3 regions of the Paenibacillus sp. MT86 genome follow, and region 2 is predicted to be linked to each of the others. Evidence: riboswitches for the same ligand, from Rfam matches in the RefSeq annotation. Region 2 holds a riboswitch; each other region holds the start of a gene.

Region 1 (4,728 bases), 3.4 Mb from region 2:
TATCCGCCATTTTGTGGCGGAGACCATGAAATGGGTGCATATCGATATGGCAGGCACGGTCCAGTATAAACGGGAATTCCCTCACTCCGCGGCAGGGGCTACCGGCTATGGAGCCAGGCTGCTGGCGGACTATGTGGAGAAGCAGTTTCGCCCTGCATAAGCGAACCAACGACAGTAAGGAGTGAAGAACATGCTGCTTGAAATTATCGCAACATGCGTGGACGATGCCATCACAGCCGAGAAGAATGGCGCGGACCGTCTGGAATTGATCACGGCGATCACCGAAGGCGGGCTCACGCCGGGCATCGGTCTCGTGGAAGAGGTCGTGAAAGCCGTTCGGATTCCGGTCCATGTGATGGTAAGGCCCCATAGCAGATCCTTTGTGTATAACGCGCTGGATATAGCAACCATGGTTGCGGAGGTTAAGGCGATCCGCAAGGCGGGTGCGGCTGGCGTGGTCCTTGGCATGCTGACTCCGGAAGGAAAGATCGACGAGGCCGCCTTGGCCCAAATGCTGGAATGGACGGGCGATATGCAGGTGACATTCCACCGGGCTTTTGATGAATTGGAGGATCAATTCGAAGGGCTGCGTACATTGCAGAAATATCCGGCCGTCACCCGCGTCTTGACGTCGGGAGGACCGCAGCCGGCACCGCAAGCGATCCCGAGGATTCGCGAGCTTGTGGAACAAGCCGCAGGCACCGGGCTTAAGATTTTGGCCGGGAATGGCCTGAAGTGGGAAATCATACGCGATTTCATCGACCAGACCGGCGTGAGCGAGGTTCATTTCGGCTCAGCTGTCCGGTATGGCCGATCAGGGCTGAAGCCCATTGATCCGGTTGAACTGCGATCCTTGGCTGACAGCTTACATCAATAGAAGTAGCAAACCTATCGGAAACAGGTGAACAAAAATTGCAAACCGAATTGAATAAACAGCAAGAATTTGTGGTTGGCGTTGACCTTGGGGGTACGAAGATCGCGGCAGCGCTCTTTGATTCCGAAGGACAGCTGCTGAACCGGGAGCAAATGGAGACAGCCGGAGCGCGTACGGCCGAGGAAGTGGTCGCGAGAATTACGAACATGATTCGCAGCGTGTCGGGCGGCCACCCGCTTCGAGGCGTAGGCATGGCTTCGCCGGGAACGGTTAACAGCCGGGAGGGCATTGTCATTCACGGCACGAATTTGCCGGAATGGACCAACGTCCCTCTCAAAGCCTGGATGGAACGAGATCTGAATACGGAAGTACAAGTGCTGAATGATGCCAATGCAGCCGCATGGGGCGAATATGTAAGAGGTGCCGGCCGAGGGTCGACGAACATGGTTTACGTGACGCTCAGCACAGGCATCGGTTCAGGCATCGTGCTGGATGGCAAGCTGTTTCTGGGCAGCAATTCCTTTGCAGGGGAACTTGGGCATCATATCATTGATCCCAGCGGTCCGCAGTGCAATTGCGGCAGCCATGGCTGCTGGGAGGTGTTTGCTTCAGGAACGGCCATCGGCCTGGCAGCATCCCAGCGGATGCTTACCCAGACCAGCGTTATTTCTGAACTGGCCGCAGCCGATGGAGGCGTGAACGCCAGGCATGTATTCGAGGCTAAACGTCTTCATGACCCCGTCGCAGTGGAGGTCATCGATCGTGCCGTCTATTACATGGCACTTGGACTGGTTAACGTCATTCACAGCTTCAACCCCGATCGCATCGTGGTTGGCGGGGGTGTGAGCAGAGCAGGCGAGCTTCTTTTCCCGCAGCTTCGGGAAATGACGGATAAGCTGGTCATGCCGTCCTATCTAGGAACCTACGAGATCGTTCCTGCGGGACTGCGGGACGATGTTGGCCTGGTGGGAGCCGCAGCCTTGTTCCAATAATATATTCGTAAGAAAAGGCAACAAAAGCCGCCCTCAAGGGCGGCTTTCTGATTATTCATGAAGAGAGCGGGAAACGGAGCGATCATATTTGCGTAAGCGAAGTCCGTAACTTGTGACAGGTGATAGGCGTAAACCGTAAGCCGTCATCCGTTTTCACTGGAGTCGAGTTTTTGGTTTCCTATTAGGTTTGTTTGTATCCGACAAACAATAAGCGGTTGCCCGCACTTTCCCGCCCGCCGACGGAAGCCGCCGGCTCCAAACCCGCACGCGAGGCGGCCTGCAGGCTTGGAGCCGGCGGCTTCCGCTATTCCATGTATTTTGATGCGTCGAACGTAATCATGCTCGTATGGTTGGCATGCTCGATCAGTGAGGAGAGCCTGGTCACTTCGCGTTCCTTCTTGCGCGCCTGCGCCTGATAAGCTTCCGGATCGTATAAGGCCACGTTAAACAGCGTTACGGCGCCATCTCCGCTTCCCCGGCCGCTCTGGCGCTCCAGCTTCTTGCGGGAGCCGAGATGGGCAAGCTGTCCGATATCGCTGCGCATTTGTTTGGCGAGCTCGATCGCCTCCATGATGGTCATGTCGGAGCCGTTCCAACTAATGGTCTGCGTCGTGTTGGAGATTGCCATCAGCAGATCCAGCTTTCTGTAATCCGCTGCGGCGGCTTCGATCTCTTCCGTAATGGCATCCACGCTGCGAGCAGGATACTCCGCCGTTTCCCCTTTTTCAATGATCGTGCTGCTGTTGTTCAAGCGTTCCGTCATCAATTGATTCATGAGACGGTTGATTGCTGCCCGGACTGCCAAAGCTTCAGCCATCGTGATTTGACTCATAAGCGAAGGATCACCTCTTTGATTTCTTGTCTGAATATGTAAACGTTCCGAACTGCAAAAAAGTTGCATGCCCGTTAACAAAACGTCGCCGGAGGTTCGATGGAGTGTTACATAATTGTCATGAGTATACGAGATGGCATAATGAAAAAACATGAAAATTTTCAGCCTATACGACATTGATTAACATATAGTGATAGATTTCTAGGATATTATTGACAGCATCCTTGCTTGTATACTATATTAAGAGAAGGTTACAAAATGTTAATGAATTTTGCCGAATTTCGTTTGTGAAAACGGGGGAACCGTCTTGGGTGAATTATTCTTGTACCATAGAGAGTATAGGGAACCTTCAACCGAACCCTTAGCTAACTCCGTAGGCATCGAAGGAGAGAACATATTTTGAAGAAATTTGTCATCACATTGCTTGGATCTGCAATTATTTTTTCTTCAGGTGCCGTATCAGCTTATGCTGATCAACAACCGAATTTTCAGCATCAAGTGAAGCAATTGGTAGGAACGCCTTATAAATGGGGCGGAACAACGACAAGCGGATTTGATTGCTCCGGATTTATTCTGTATATGTTTAGAAATTTCGACATGGATCTTCCGCGCACATCCCAGAGTCAGGCTAAAGCCGGGGTTCATGTGGATCGCGAGGACCTGAGAGTCGGAGATTTGGTATTCTTCAATACAAGCGGAAGCGGCATTTCCCATGCGGGCGTTTACATTGGAGATGGACAATTTGCGCATGCTTCCAGCAGCAAGGGCGTAAGAATCAGCAAGCTTAGCGACTCCTATTACGAACCGCGTTATGTAACGGCGCGCCGTGTACTGAGTCAAGAGAACTATGCTAAACTGGTAGGAAGCGCGAGCTAATTGGAATACGCAGTTTAGAGTTCGATACATAACCGGAAAGCCTGACAAGAGATGATCTTGTCAGGCTTTCTTTTTTTATGGAAGATTATAATTTGGGATTCTGCGAAAGGATTCACTAGATTATTCTTTTACGACAGAGGCATTCACGGCGGCTTCCATGCCATTATTATAGGAACGGAACAAGCCCAGACGCCAGAAAGCGGCACCTTTCAGATCATAGCGCTTGGCCAAGCCGAGCTTATCGTCGACGGATGTGGCGGTTTCGCTGCTTAAGCTGATGCCGAGCAGGAGCTTCTGCTTAGGAACGCCTGCCTGAAGTGCCTGCTGAATGGCTTGGTCCACCAGACTGTTGGGTTCAGGAACCTGGGCTTTGGTGCCAACCGGATTGTACTGATACGCCATGACGATGAGATCATCGGCAAGGGAGGCCAGCGTCTTGTAATCATAGCCTTTATAGGCGCTGTTCAATGGCGGAACCGCTAAGGACAGAGCAATGTCGCTCGGCAATGCCGCTTTCAATTGCTTGACGTAATCATTAAGCAGCTTCTGCTGCTTCGCGGCATCCAGTTTAAAACCGAGCCCTTCGAAATCAAGCACCACGCCGCCGAATCCGTTATCCGCCACCGCGGTCGTGATGCCCTCAATGGACTTTTGGCGAAGGCTGCTGTCGCTGAGGACTTTGGTTAATTCGCCGTTTCCGTCCAAAGCGTAAACCATAAGGTACGGTTTAATCTCCCGATCCGCTGCATCCGCAACAATCGATTGCGGAGTCACGTCGCCGGCCGCCGCAGGCAGACGATACTCGTCGCCTTGAAGCGTAAACTGACCTTCCCGATCAATGCGGCTCCAGCCGAAGGCGACTGAATTCATGGATGCTACGAGATCCCGCTCTTGGAAAGATTGCAAAGCGTAAAAGGCTCTTAGATGCATTTCGCGCTGCGGCGACACGAGGGAGACCGTGCGAGTCGCCTGATTCCAGCCGACATTAACGCCGAATTGGCTGCTGAACGAGCTCAGCGGAATCAGAACGCGGCCTTCCCGCTGGACAGGGGGAGCGGCCAGCTTCACTTTTTTACCGTTGACGGTTGCGCTCGTGCTTCCGACTTGAAGCAGCACTTCCGTCGTTTGACCTTTCACCTCGCCAATGGCCTTCA
Region 2 (4,728 bases):
GATAAGAAGGAATATCGCAAATATAAGATTCGTACCGTGCAGGGGCCGGACGATTACGATACGATGCGTGAAGTGATCCGGCGGCGGTACGAGCGTGTATTGAAGGAGAACCTGCCGCTTCCGGACCTCATTGTCGTCGATGGGGGGAAGGGACAGATCTCAGCAGCCATCGACGTGCTGGAGAATGAACTGGGGCTGTTCGTCCCGGTCTGCGGGCTTGTGAAGGATGCCAAGCATAAAACGGCGCAGCTGATGGTCGGAGACCCGCCGGAGCCGGTGTCGCTGCCTCGGGACAGCCAGGAGTTCTATTTGCTCCAGCGCATTCAGGATGAGGTTCACCGTTTCGCGATTTCTTTCCACCGCGAGCAGCGCGGGAAATCGATGGTGACGTCCAAGCTGGATTCGATACCGGGCATCGGGGAGAAGCGCCGCAAAATGCTGCTGAAGCATTTTGGCTCGGTCAAAAAAATAAAAGAGGCTTCAGTCGAAGACTTCAAGCCCCTTTCCATCGGTGAAAAATTAGCAACGGATATTCTTAATGCACTTCGTGAGGAGGAGTCGTGACATACGGCTTCTCTTTTTTTGTCGGGTTGAAACGGTAAATCGCATAGGCTACAATCGCCGGAAGTACCATGTAAAAAGCGCCGGTCAGCAAGTTGGCTGCATCCTTGAGCATGATCAGGCTGATGCCCATCAGGATGCTGTTGAAGATGACATGGGAGAACATCGCCGCCAAATACCCGTATTTCAAGAAGATGTAGCTGAACAGCAAACCGATGATGACCAGCTCAATCGGTCGGGAGATCACGGGGTATATCGGATAGAGCGTATGTCCCAGCGCCCAGATAAGCGAGGTGATCAAGCTTGCGACAAAGGTGTTGCGGACGATCTTTTTCACCATCTTGATGCCGAACAGCCGGTACACGGCCTCCTCGGATATGCCGGCCAGCCAGGCCATCAACGGAAACAGCCAGGGATACAGCATGTTGTAAGGCGATTGCGTCGCATCCGTGGTGGACCATGTATTCAGGGTCAGACCAAGACCGATAAAGATGACGGATTGGACGCCAAGCAGGATGAAGGCCCACATATACCCCAGCTTCATGCTGTCCAGCACGTAATGCCCGTATCCGGGTTCTTTGGCGCGCGGCCATGGATTGAGCCCGTCTTCTTTATGCCACAGCCCGCTGCCGCCGACAAGGGAGAAATAGAGCAGGGCGGAGAAAACGAGCGAATAGACGGCATAGAAAATCATCATCCCGAGCACGCCGGTTTGCGACATGCCTTCCGATTTGAAAACGGGAATCAGGTTATACGTATTCAGCATCTGAATGACGAACAGCAGCGCCGATAAGAACAGGCCGCGCTTAAACGAGGTGTAGGCTCTGGTCTTCACGCTGTACACAATCGCAAGAATGCCCAGGATTAGGGTGAACAGGCCGTACCCTGCGAGCGTCAGCAGCGTGGCATCCTGCGTCTGCTTGTTGACATAAGCGGAGTGGGCGGCCGGGACCGAGAAGGAGGGCTCATAAGAGCGCAATTTCCCCTGCTCGAAGGTGAAGCGGTGCTCCAGCCTGGAGTCCCCGATCCTGGATTCAGGGTCCACATATTTGAGACGGGGCTCCCCCTCCTTCGTAACCAGCTCCAGATTCGACAGGTCATAACCCGCCCGCTGAAGCCATGGCTCCGCCAGCGCCTGCTTCTCGGCCAATGTCATGCCGTCCTCAACGACGAGCAGCATCTGCCTCTGAATCTCGCCCTTGTTCAGCTCGATCCGGTCAAAGCTGGAACGGGCATAATCATACGAGAATCCGACGATGCCGGAATTCTGCATGTGCACGTCCACATTGAGGGCATCGCCTCCAGGCTCGCTGAAGCGAACGCGGTATACGTCATAGGGATATTTGGCTTCATAGGTTTTGTTATATTCCGAAAGCCTCTTCTCCTTCGCCAGATATCCGTAAAGTTCCGATTTGGATTGATATGTAACCAAGGCTTCGTCCGTGTCCGCAGCCGCAAACTGCAGATGCTCCTGAGCAAACCTTGAAGCTGCCTGCCGAGCCTGCTCCTTGGAAATGATATCCGGTGAGGCCATCTCGGCATCGTCCGGATTCGCCCACGGAAATACCTGAAATAATAGGAACAGAATCAGGCCGACTGCGGCAGGCGCGATGAGCTGCTTCAGATTGGGCTTCAGCTTCAAGGGCTCTCTTGCACGATTCATGAAATTCCTCCTCTAAGAAAGTTGATACTCCCACTGGTATTCGATATGCCTGATTAAGAACGCATAGAGTCAATATAACATAGTATGAAAGCCATAAGCAGCTTATCCCAATTATCGGAATATTGAAATAAATCGATGAAAATGAATGAAAGGTTTCGAAAACGTTAGAGAACCCTACGCTTGTATTCTTGAATATGCCCAATTCGCGCTCTTTTAAAGATATTTCGGGCGAAAAACGGCATTGGGTTACGTAACGGATTGAGTTATAATCACATCATGCTTGAAGGAACCGAATATTCCAGCCGAATTTCGTAATGAAAATGGGGGAACCATGTAATTGGGGTGAATTTCATTATTCCCGGAATAATGAATAGGGCGACCTGTGGAAATGCCCGAATCCGTCAGCTAACCTCGTAGGCTGTTGCACAGGAACCAGACCGAAAGGCACTGCGTTTTCCAGTGTCTTTTTTCGTTGATTTTTTTAAAGAAGGTGTCCGATTGAACGCTAAATTAAACTGGCTTACATTGTCTCCGCCCCAAATTCTCGTGCTTGGTTTTGCGGCCATCATCTTCATCGGGACCGGGCTGTTAATGCTGCCAATCTCGACGACGACGGGCGAACCGCTTGGATTTACTGACGCCTTGTTCACTTCGACCTCGGCAACGTGCGTAACGGGCCTGGTCGTGGTGGATACGGGAACGACATTCAGTTCCTTCGGAGAAGTCGTGATCATGCTGCTGATTCAAATCGGCGGGCTCGGATTCATGACGATGGCTACTTTATTCGCCTTGGTTCTGAAAAGACGCATATCGCTCAAAGACCGTCTAATCTTACAGGAAGCGATGAATCAGTCCTCGATGGAAGGCATCGTAAGGCTGATACGCAGAGTATTGCTGTACTCCCTCGTCATCGAGGCCTGCGGCGCAGTCCTTTTATCGATTCGTTGGGCGTTTGATATGCCGCTGGGCCGGGCGATCTACTACGGTGTTTTTCATGCGGTGACGATGTTTAACAACGCCGGCTTCGATTTGTTTGGCGATTTTCGGAGTTTGACCGGGTATGTATACGATCCGGTAGTCAACTTCGTCGTGATGTTCTTGATTGTTTCCGGGGGCATTGGATTTATTGTGCTGTCCGATCTGATCGATTATCGAAAACAGCGGAGGCTCTCCCTGCACTCCAAGGTGGTGCTCACGATGACGGCTGCCTTGCTTGCGGTCGGATTTATCGTCATTCTCATATTTGAATTTACCAATCCGAGAACGCTGGGTTCCCTGAACTGGGGCGGAAAATTCTTCGGCGCGTTATTCCAATCCGTAACGCCGCGTACGGCGGGCGCGAATACTATAGATATTACGGGGCTCAGACAGGCAACGCAATTTTTTATCGTCATCCTGATGTTTATCGGAGCATCTCCAGGGTCAACCGGCGGCGGCATCAAAACCACGACCTTTACCATTATGGTAGGGGCGGTGATCGCGATGATGCGCGGGCGGGAAGACATCGTCATGTTCCGTTATCGCCTGGCCCAGGAGCGGGTGCTGAAGGCACTGACCATTGCCTTGCTGGCCCTGCTGCTCGTTCTAACCGTCTCGATGATTCTGTCGACGACAGAGGAAGGGGACTTCCTGGAGATTCTATTCGAAACGACATCCGCCTTCGGTACGGTAGGTCTCTCCATGGGCTTAACGCCCGATTTGACCGTGTTCGGCAAGATCCTGATCAGCCTTACGATGTTTGCGGGTCGATTGGGGCCGTTGACGCTTGCTTATGCACTGGGGCCGAAAAAGGGTAAAGAATTATATCGTCATCCGGAAGGCAAAATGATAATTGGATAAGGGGTATAGGAGAGACATGAAACCAAAGCAATTTGCAATCATCGGTTTGGGGCGATTTGGCGCCAGTCTGGCGCTGGAGCTGATGGAACAGGGGTATGAGGTGCTCGGCATCGACCGGAACGAAGAGGTCGTCGAGGACATGAGCGAGCTGCTGACGCATACGGTGGTGGCGGACGCGACGGATGAGGAAGTGCTTAAATCGCTTGGCATCCGCAACTTCGACTGCGGGATCGTTGCGATCGGGAACGACATTCAGATGAGCATCCTCTCCGCCATCCTGTTGAAAGAGCTGGGTGTCGCGATGGTCGTTGCCAAGGCGATATCGGTGCTGCACGGCCGGGCGCTGGAGAAGCTTGGCGTGGACCGGGTCATCTTTCCCGAGCGGGATATGGGGATCCGGGTAGCGCACCAGCTCGTGACGCCAAACCTGCTTGATTATATCGAATTATCCAAGGATTATCTGATTGTGGAGATGACGGTCACGGACTGCATGGACGGAAAAACGCTGAGCGAGCTTAATACGAGGGTCCGGTACGGTGTCAGCGTGGTGGCGCTGAATAAACAGTCCGGCATTATCGTGGCTCCGACGGCCATGGACGTCGTGAATTCCGGCGACATTATGGTCGTCATCGGCTCCAATGACAACGTGGACCGCTTTGAGTCCG
Region 3 (4,728 bases), 590 kb from region 2:
ACGAAGGAGATGATGCGGAATTTAGCGCTTGTCACGGTCAGCAATATGTTGGGAGCGTTATTCGTCGCTTACTTCTTCGGCCATGTGACCGGTCTGACAGGCAGCGGCGTTTACCTGGAGAAACTGGTGGATATGGCCGGGCATAAGCTGGACGACAGCTTCCTGCAAGCCTTCCTGTCGGGCATCGGGTGCAACTGGCTCGTAGCCCTCGCCGTATGGCTGTCCTACGGATCGGATCAGATGAGCGGCAAAATTCTCGGGATCTGGTTTCCGACCATGGCGTTTGTCGCCATCGGGTTTCAGCACGTGGTGGCCAACATGTTTCTCATCCCGGCCGCGATTTTTGAAGGCTATTACAGCTGGGGCGAGTATCTGATGAACTTCATTCCGGTATGGCTGGGCAATTTCGTTGGCGGCGCGTTATTTGTGGGAGCGACATACGGAACCGTTTATTTAAAGCAGGAGAAACAGGCCGCAGCCGCTCCGCGCGGCGAGCAGACGCCTGTGCCATCGGCCGGCGCTCCTCAACAGGTTCATTCGGCGCAGAATGTTTCCTAATGCCGGAAGCCTGGCGAGCGTCTGGCTTAAAGAAAAAGCTGCGTTCAACCGTCCTTGATGAAAGGCAGCGGTTGATCGCAGCTTTTTGTCGTGATGGGCGAGGCTGTTCCCAGTAATGAATCAAGCAGGGAACAAGCCCGCTATTTTTTTAAATGGTAGGGAACCGTCGTGATGATCACGTCTCTCCGATACAGGAGATGTGCCCGGATGAGCAGGCTGGATTGATTGTGCAGGAAATTATGCCAGCCCTTCTTGGGGATGAACTGCGGAATGACGACGGTAACCTGATAGTCGGATTCGCTAGCCTTGCGCTGCACGGTATCGATGAATTTCGTCAGCGGCTGAATGATGCTCCGATAAGGCGAGTGCAGCGTCACCAGCCGGATGTCCGGCTGCCACTTTTTCCATTTTTCCTGGAAGGCGACTTCCTCCTCCCGCTCGAACGGCACGTACACCGCGATGATTTGGCCCGCTCCCAGCGATTTGGCGTAATTCAGCGAGTTCTCCACCACATGCGTGATTCCTGCCACAGGCAGGATGATGACATTCCCCTCAATCGGCTTAACCGGCTCGCAGGTCGTAATCCGGAGCTGGTCCGCTACCGCCTCGTAATGCTTGCGGATCCGGGTGAAAATCCAGATGATCAGCGGCAGGAATATCAGCACGGTCCACACCTGGGCGAATTTCGTAAAGAAGAAGATCATGGTCACGATAAAGCTGATGCATGCGCCGGTGGTGTTAATGATCAGCTTGACGATCCAGCCTTCGGGCTTTTCGCGAATCCATTTCACCATCATCCCCGTCTGGGAGAGGGTAAACGGGATAAACACGCCGACGGCATAGAGCGGAATCAGATGCTCGGTTTTGCCTTCAAAAGCCAGCAGCAGCAGAATGGAGAAAAATCCAAGAATAATGATTCCGTTCGAGTATCCCAGACGGTCGCCGCGGACGGTGAACATTCTAGGAATGAACTTATCCTTCGCCAGATTGACGGCAAGCAGGGGAAAAGCGGAATACCCCGTGTTGGCGGCGAGGATCAGAATTAAGGCCGTTGTCCCTTGTATGAAGTAATAAAGCGCATTTCGCCCGAAGGTATGCTCGGCAATTTGGGAAACGACCGTGACTTGTTCGCTGGGACTGACCCCATAGTAATAAGCCAGGAAAACGATACCCGAAAATAACAGGGCCAGCAGCGACCCCATCGCCACCAGAGTTTTGGCCGCGTTATTCGGGGCCGGGTCTTTGAAATTCGGAATGGCATTGGAAATCGCCTCCACGCCGGTCAGGGCGGAGCTGCCCGAGGCAAATGCGCGCAGGAGCAGAAACAAGCTCAGCCCGGCTACGGGCGTGCCGATCGGCGTATGAAGCTCCGGAGACGCATGGCCTGTGGCAATGTTGAATATCCCTACCCCGATCAGGATGAATAACGCAAGCACGAACAGGTAAACCGGATAAGCCAGTATGGAGGCCGACTCCGTAACCCCTCTTAAATTCAATACGGTCAAGCTTAGAACGAACACGATGGAGATCGGCAGATTATAGGCATGCAATACCGGAAAAGCCGACGTGATCGCATCCGTCCCGGCCGACACGCTGACCGCAACCGTCAGGATATAGTCCACGAGCAAGGAACCGCCGGCCACCAGCCCCGGGTACATGCCCAAATTCCGTTTGGACACGACATATGCGCCGCCGCCGTGCGGATAGGAGAAAATAATTTGTCTGTACGACAGGATAAGTGCCAGCAACAAGACCAGGACGCCGACGGCAATCGGTATGGAATACCAATAGGCAGCTGCCCCGACGGTCATCAACACAATGAGGATTTGTTCCGGGCCATAGGCCACGGACGATAGTGCATCGGATGACAGGATGGCCAGCGCCTTGGTTTTATTCAGCTTTTGTTCGCCTAATTCCGTCGATTTAAGCGGTCTTCCGATGAGGAAGCGCTTGATTGAGGATAACATGGTTGTTTTTCACCGCCGCTTAAGATTAAGTTCATGGTAGAAGCTCCCTGAACGGACTTCTATCGGTGTTTTTTATATGCTGGACCTAGGAACGGTCACCCTTCCTATGCTGATTTTTGGCAAACAAAAAACACAGGTTAGAACCCTGTGTTTGATCACAAGTTCACAACCCTCCCGATCAACGCTGACGAGGTTAGCTGTCGGATTCGGGCGGTGAGAGTCGCCCTACCTGATTCCATCGCGGCGTACGTACGCGATGGAATCAGGATTCACCCCTTAGTATGGTTGAAGGATCCTATAGGTATCCCTCCATACGGTTGGTTCCCCCGCTTTCCATCAAGGAAATTAAGCGAATGTCATGTGAATATGAAGAATGTTTTCGAAGCTGAATAGTATATTACGCCTGCTCCAATCGTTTGTAAAACATCCTCCAACGATCATTCGAACAGAATTATTTATAAAAAATGACAGATAAGCGCTTACATAAAGACGTGGCTTTGACAGGCTTTTTATTTTGCATGTTTTCTGCGAAAATCACGAGTTTCTATAATATAGAAGGTTAGTCGCGGGGAACATCGGTCACTGGGAGGATGCCATATAAACAAATTCGCCATGCCGGTCTCGGGGGAGGAGACACTGGCATGGCGAATTTTTTTGGGAGTGGTCCATGATTCGGCAAGGAAGAGAAAGGGTCTGGGTTCCTCTTCTTTGCTCTTGATAGGAATATACCCGGGGGGAAGAAAAGTGAATCACCTGATTAGAAAAAAATGTATGACTTTACTGGAACCCCGATTTTCTTTTAAGATAAAGGGATATGATGCAGCCGAGCAAAAGGGGGAAGCACGAAATGACTCAAGCGATGATTCATCAGGAAAACGGCGTATTTCCGGCGGTATGTCCGTTGGATTGTCCCGATACATGCGGCCTGCTGCTGCATAAAGAGAACGGAAAAATCGTCAAGGTGACCGGTAATCCGGAGCATCCGATTACGCAGGGAGCCATCTGCAATAAAGTCCGTAATATGGCACACCGGGTGTACCATCCGGAACGCGTGCTCTATCCGCTGCGAAGAGTAGGTCCCAAGGGAGAGGGCGCCTTCGAGCGGATCAGCTGGGACGAAGCCATTCAGGAGATAGCCGGACGCTATAAGGGCTTGATCGAGGAATACGGCTCCGAGAGCATCCTGCCCTACAGCTTCTACGGCAATATGGGGATATTGAGCGTCGACGGCATGGACCGCAGGTTCTTCAACAGGCTGGGTGCCAGCCGCCTGAAGCAGTCGATCTGCAATTCCGCGGGCAATGAGGGCTGGAAATCCGTGATGGGGTTTAATGGGGGAACCGTTCCGGAGGACACCGTACGAGCCGACGTCATCCTCGTCTGGGGCGGAAACATCGTCAGCACCAATATGCACCAGATGGTGATTGCAGAGAAAGCGCGCAAAGCCGGTGCCAAGGTCGTTGTGATCGATGTCCACAAGAACCAGACGGGGCAATGGGCGGACTGGTTCATTCCGCTGTATCCAGGCACGGATGCGGCGCTGGCCGTCGGCCTCATGCACATCATGTTCCGTGACGGCATGGTAAATGAGGAATTCCTCCGCAAGTATACGATTGGTCATGAAGCCTTGCGCGAGCACGTCAAAGAATACACGCCGGAGCACGTTTCTTCCATTACCGGCATCTCGATCGAGGATATCGAGAAATTGGCCGACCTCTACGGCCGGGCCGATACCTCCTACATCCATATCGGCAACGGTCTTCAGCATCACGACAACGGCGGCTTGACGGTGCGCAGCATTGCCGCGCTTCCCGCTTTGACCGGACAATGGCTGAAGCGGGGCGGAGGGGCCGCCAAGTCGAACGGCGGTTACAACAGCATGGATAGCGACGCGCTTGAGCGTCCCGATCTCCGGCCGAATCCCGAAGCGCGCACCATTAACATGAACCGGATCGGCGAAGCGCTTGCCATGACCGAACAGCCGATTAAGTCGCTCTTCGTTTATTGCAGCAATCCGCTGGTTGTGGCTCCCGATACCGAGCGGGTCAGGGAAGGGTTTGCACGGGAAGATCTGTTTACGGTTGTGCATGACCTGTTTATGACGGATACGGCCAAGTATGCCGATATCGTGCTCCCGGCAACCTCCTCGTTCGAGAATACGGACCTGTACGCTTCCTACTGGCATCAGTACGTTCAGCTGCAG

What was found. Region 2 has a riboswitch for cyclic di-AMP ahead of AC3RCL_RS27155 (TrkH family potassium uptake protein). Riboswitches for the same ligand answer to the same signal wherever they lie in the genome.
Region 1: another riboswitch for cyclic di-AMP. It lies ahead of AC3RCL_RS11405 (C40 family peptidase); the one in region 2 lies ahead of AC3RCL_RS27155 (TrkH family potassium uptake protein).
Region 3: another riboswitch for cyclic di-AMP. It lies ahead of AC3RCL_RS29960 (APC family permease); the one in region 2 lies ahead of AC3RCL_RS27155 (TrkH family potassium uptake protein).

The regions. Positions count from the first base shown of each region.
Region 1 is NZ_CM179499.1:2,584,390-2,589,117, forward strand. Features, by position in the region: gene AC3RCL_RS11385 (leucyl aminopeptidase family protein) at 1-160, shown strand, start outside; gene AC3RCL_RS11390 (copper homeostasis protein CutC) at 191-877, shown strand; gene AC3RCL_RS11395 (ROK family protein) at 913-1,866, shown strand; gene AC3RCL_RS11400 (hypothetical protein) at 2,171-2,698, opposite strand; cyclic di-AMP (ydaO/yuaA leader) riboswitch at 2,961-3,094, shown strand; gene AC3RCL_RS11405 (C40 family peptidase) at 3,098-3,574, shown strand; gene AC3RCL_RS11410 (stalk domain-containing protein) at 3,695-4,728, opposite strand, start outside.
Region 2 is NZ_CM179499.1:5,976,318-5,981,045, reverse strand. Features, by position in the region: gene uvrC (excinuclease ABC subunit UvrC) at 1-564, shown strand, start outside; gene AC3RCL_RS27160 (CPBP family intramembrane glutamic endopeptidase) at 536-2,224, opposite strand; cyclic di-AMP (ydaO/yuaA leader) riboswitch at 2,515-2,659, shown strand; gene AC3RCL_RS27155 (TrkH family potassium uptake protein) at 2,723-4,063, shown strand; gene AC3RCL_RS27150 (potassium channel family protein) at 4,080-4,728, shown strand, end outside.
Region 3 is NZ_CM179499.1:6,564,770-6,569,497, reverse strand. Features, by position in the region: gene AC3RCL_RS29965 (formate/nitrite transporter family protein) at 1-558, shown strand, start outside; gene AC3RCL_RS29960 (APC family permease) at 699-2,525, opposite strand; cyclic di-AMP (ydaO/yuaA leader) riboswitch at 2,692-2,887, opposite strand; gene AC3RCL_RS29955 (molybdopterin-containing oxidoreductase family protein) at 3,373-4,728, shown strand, end outside.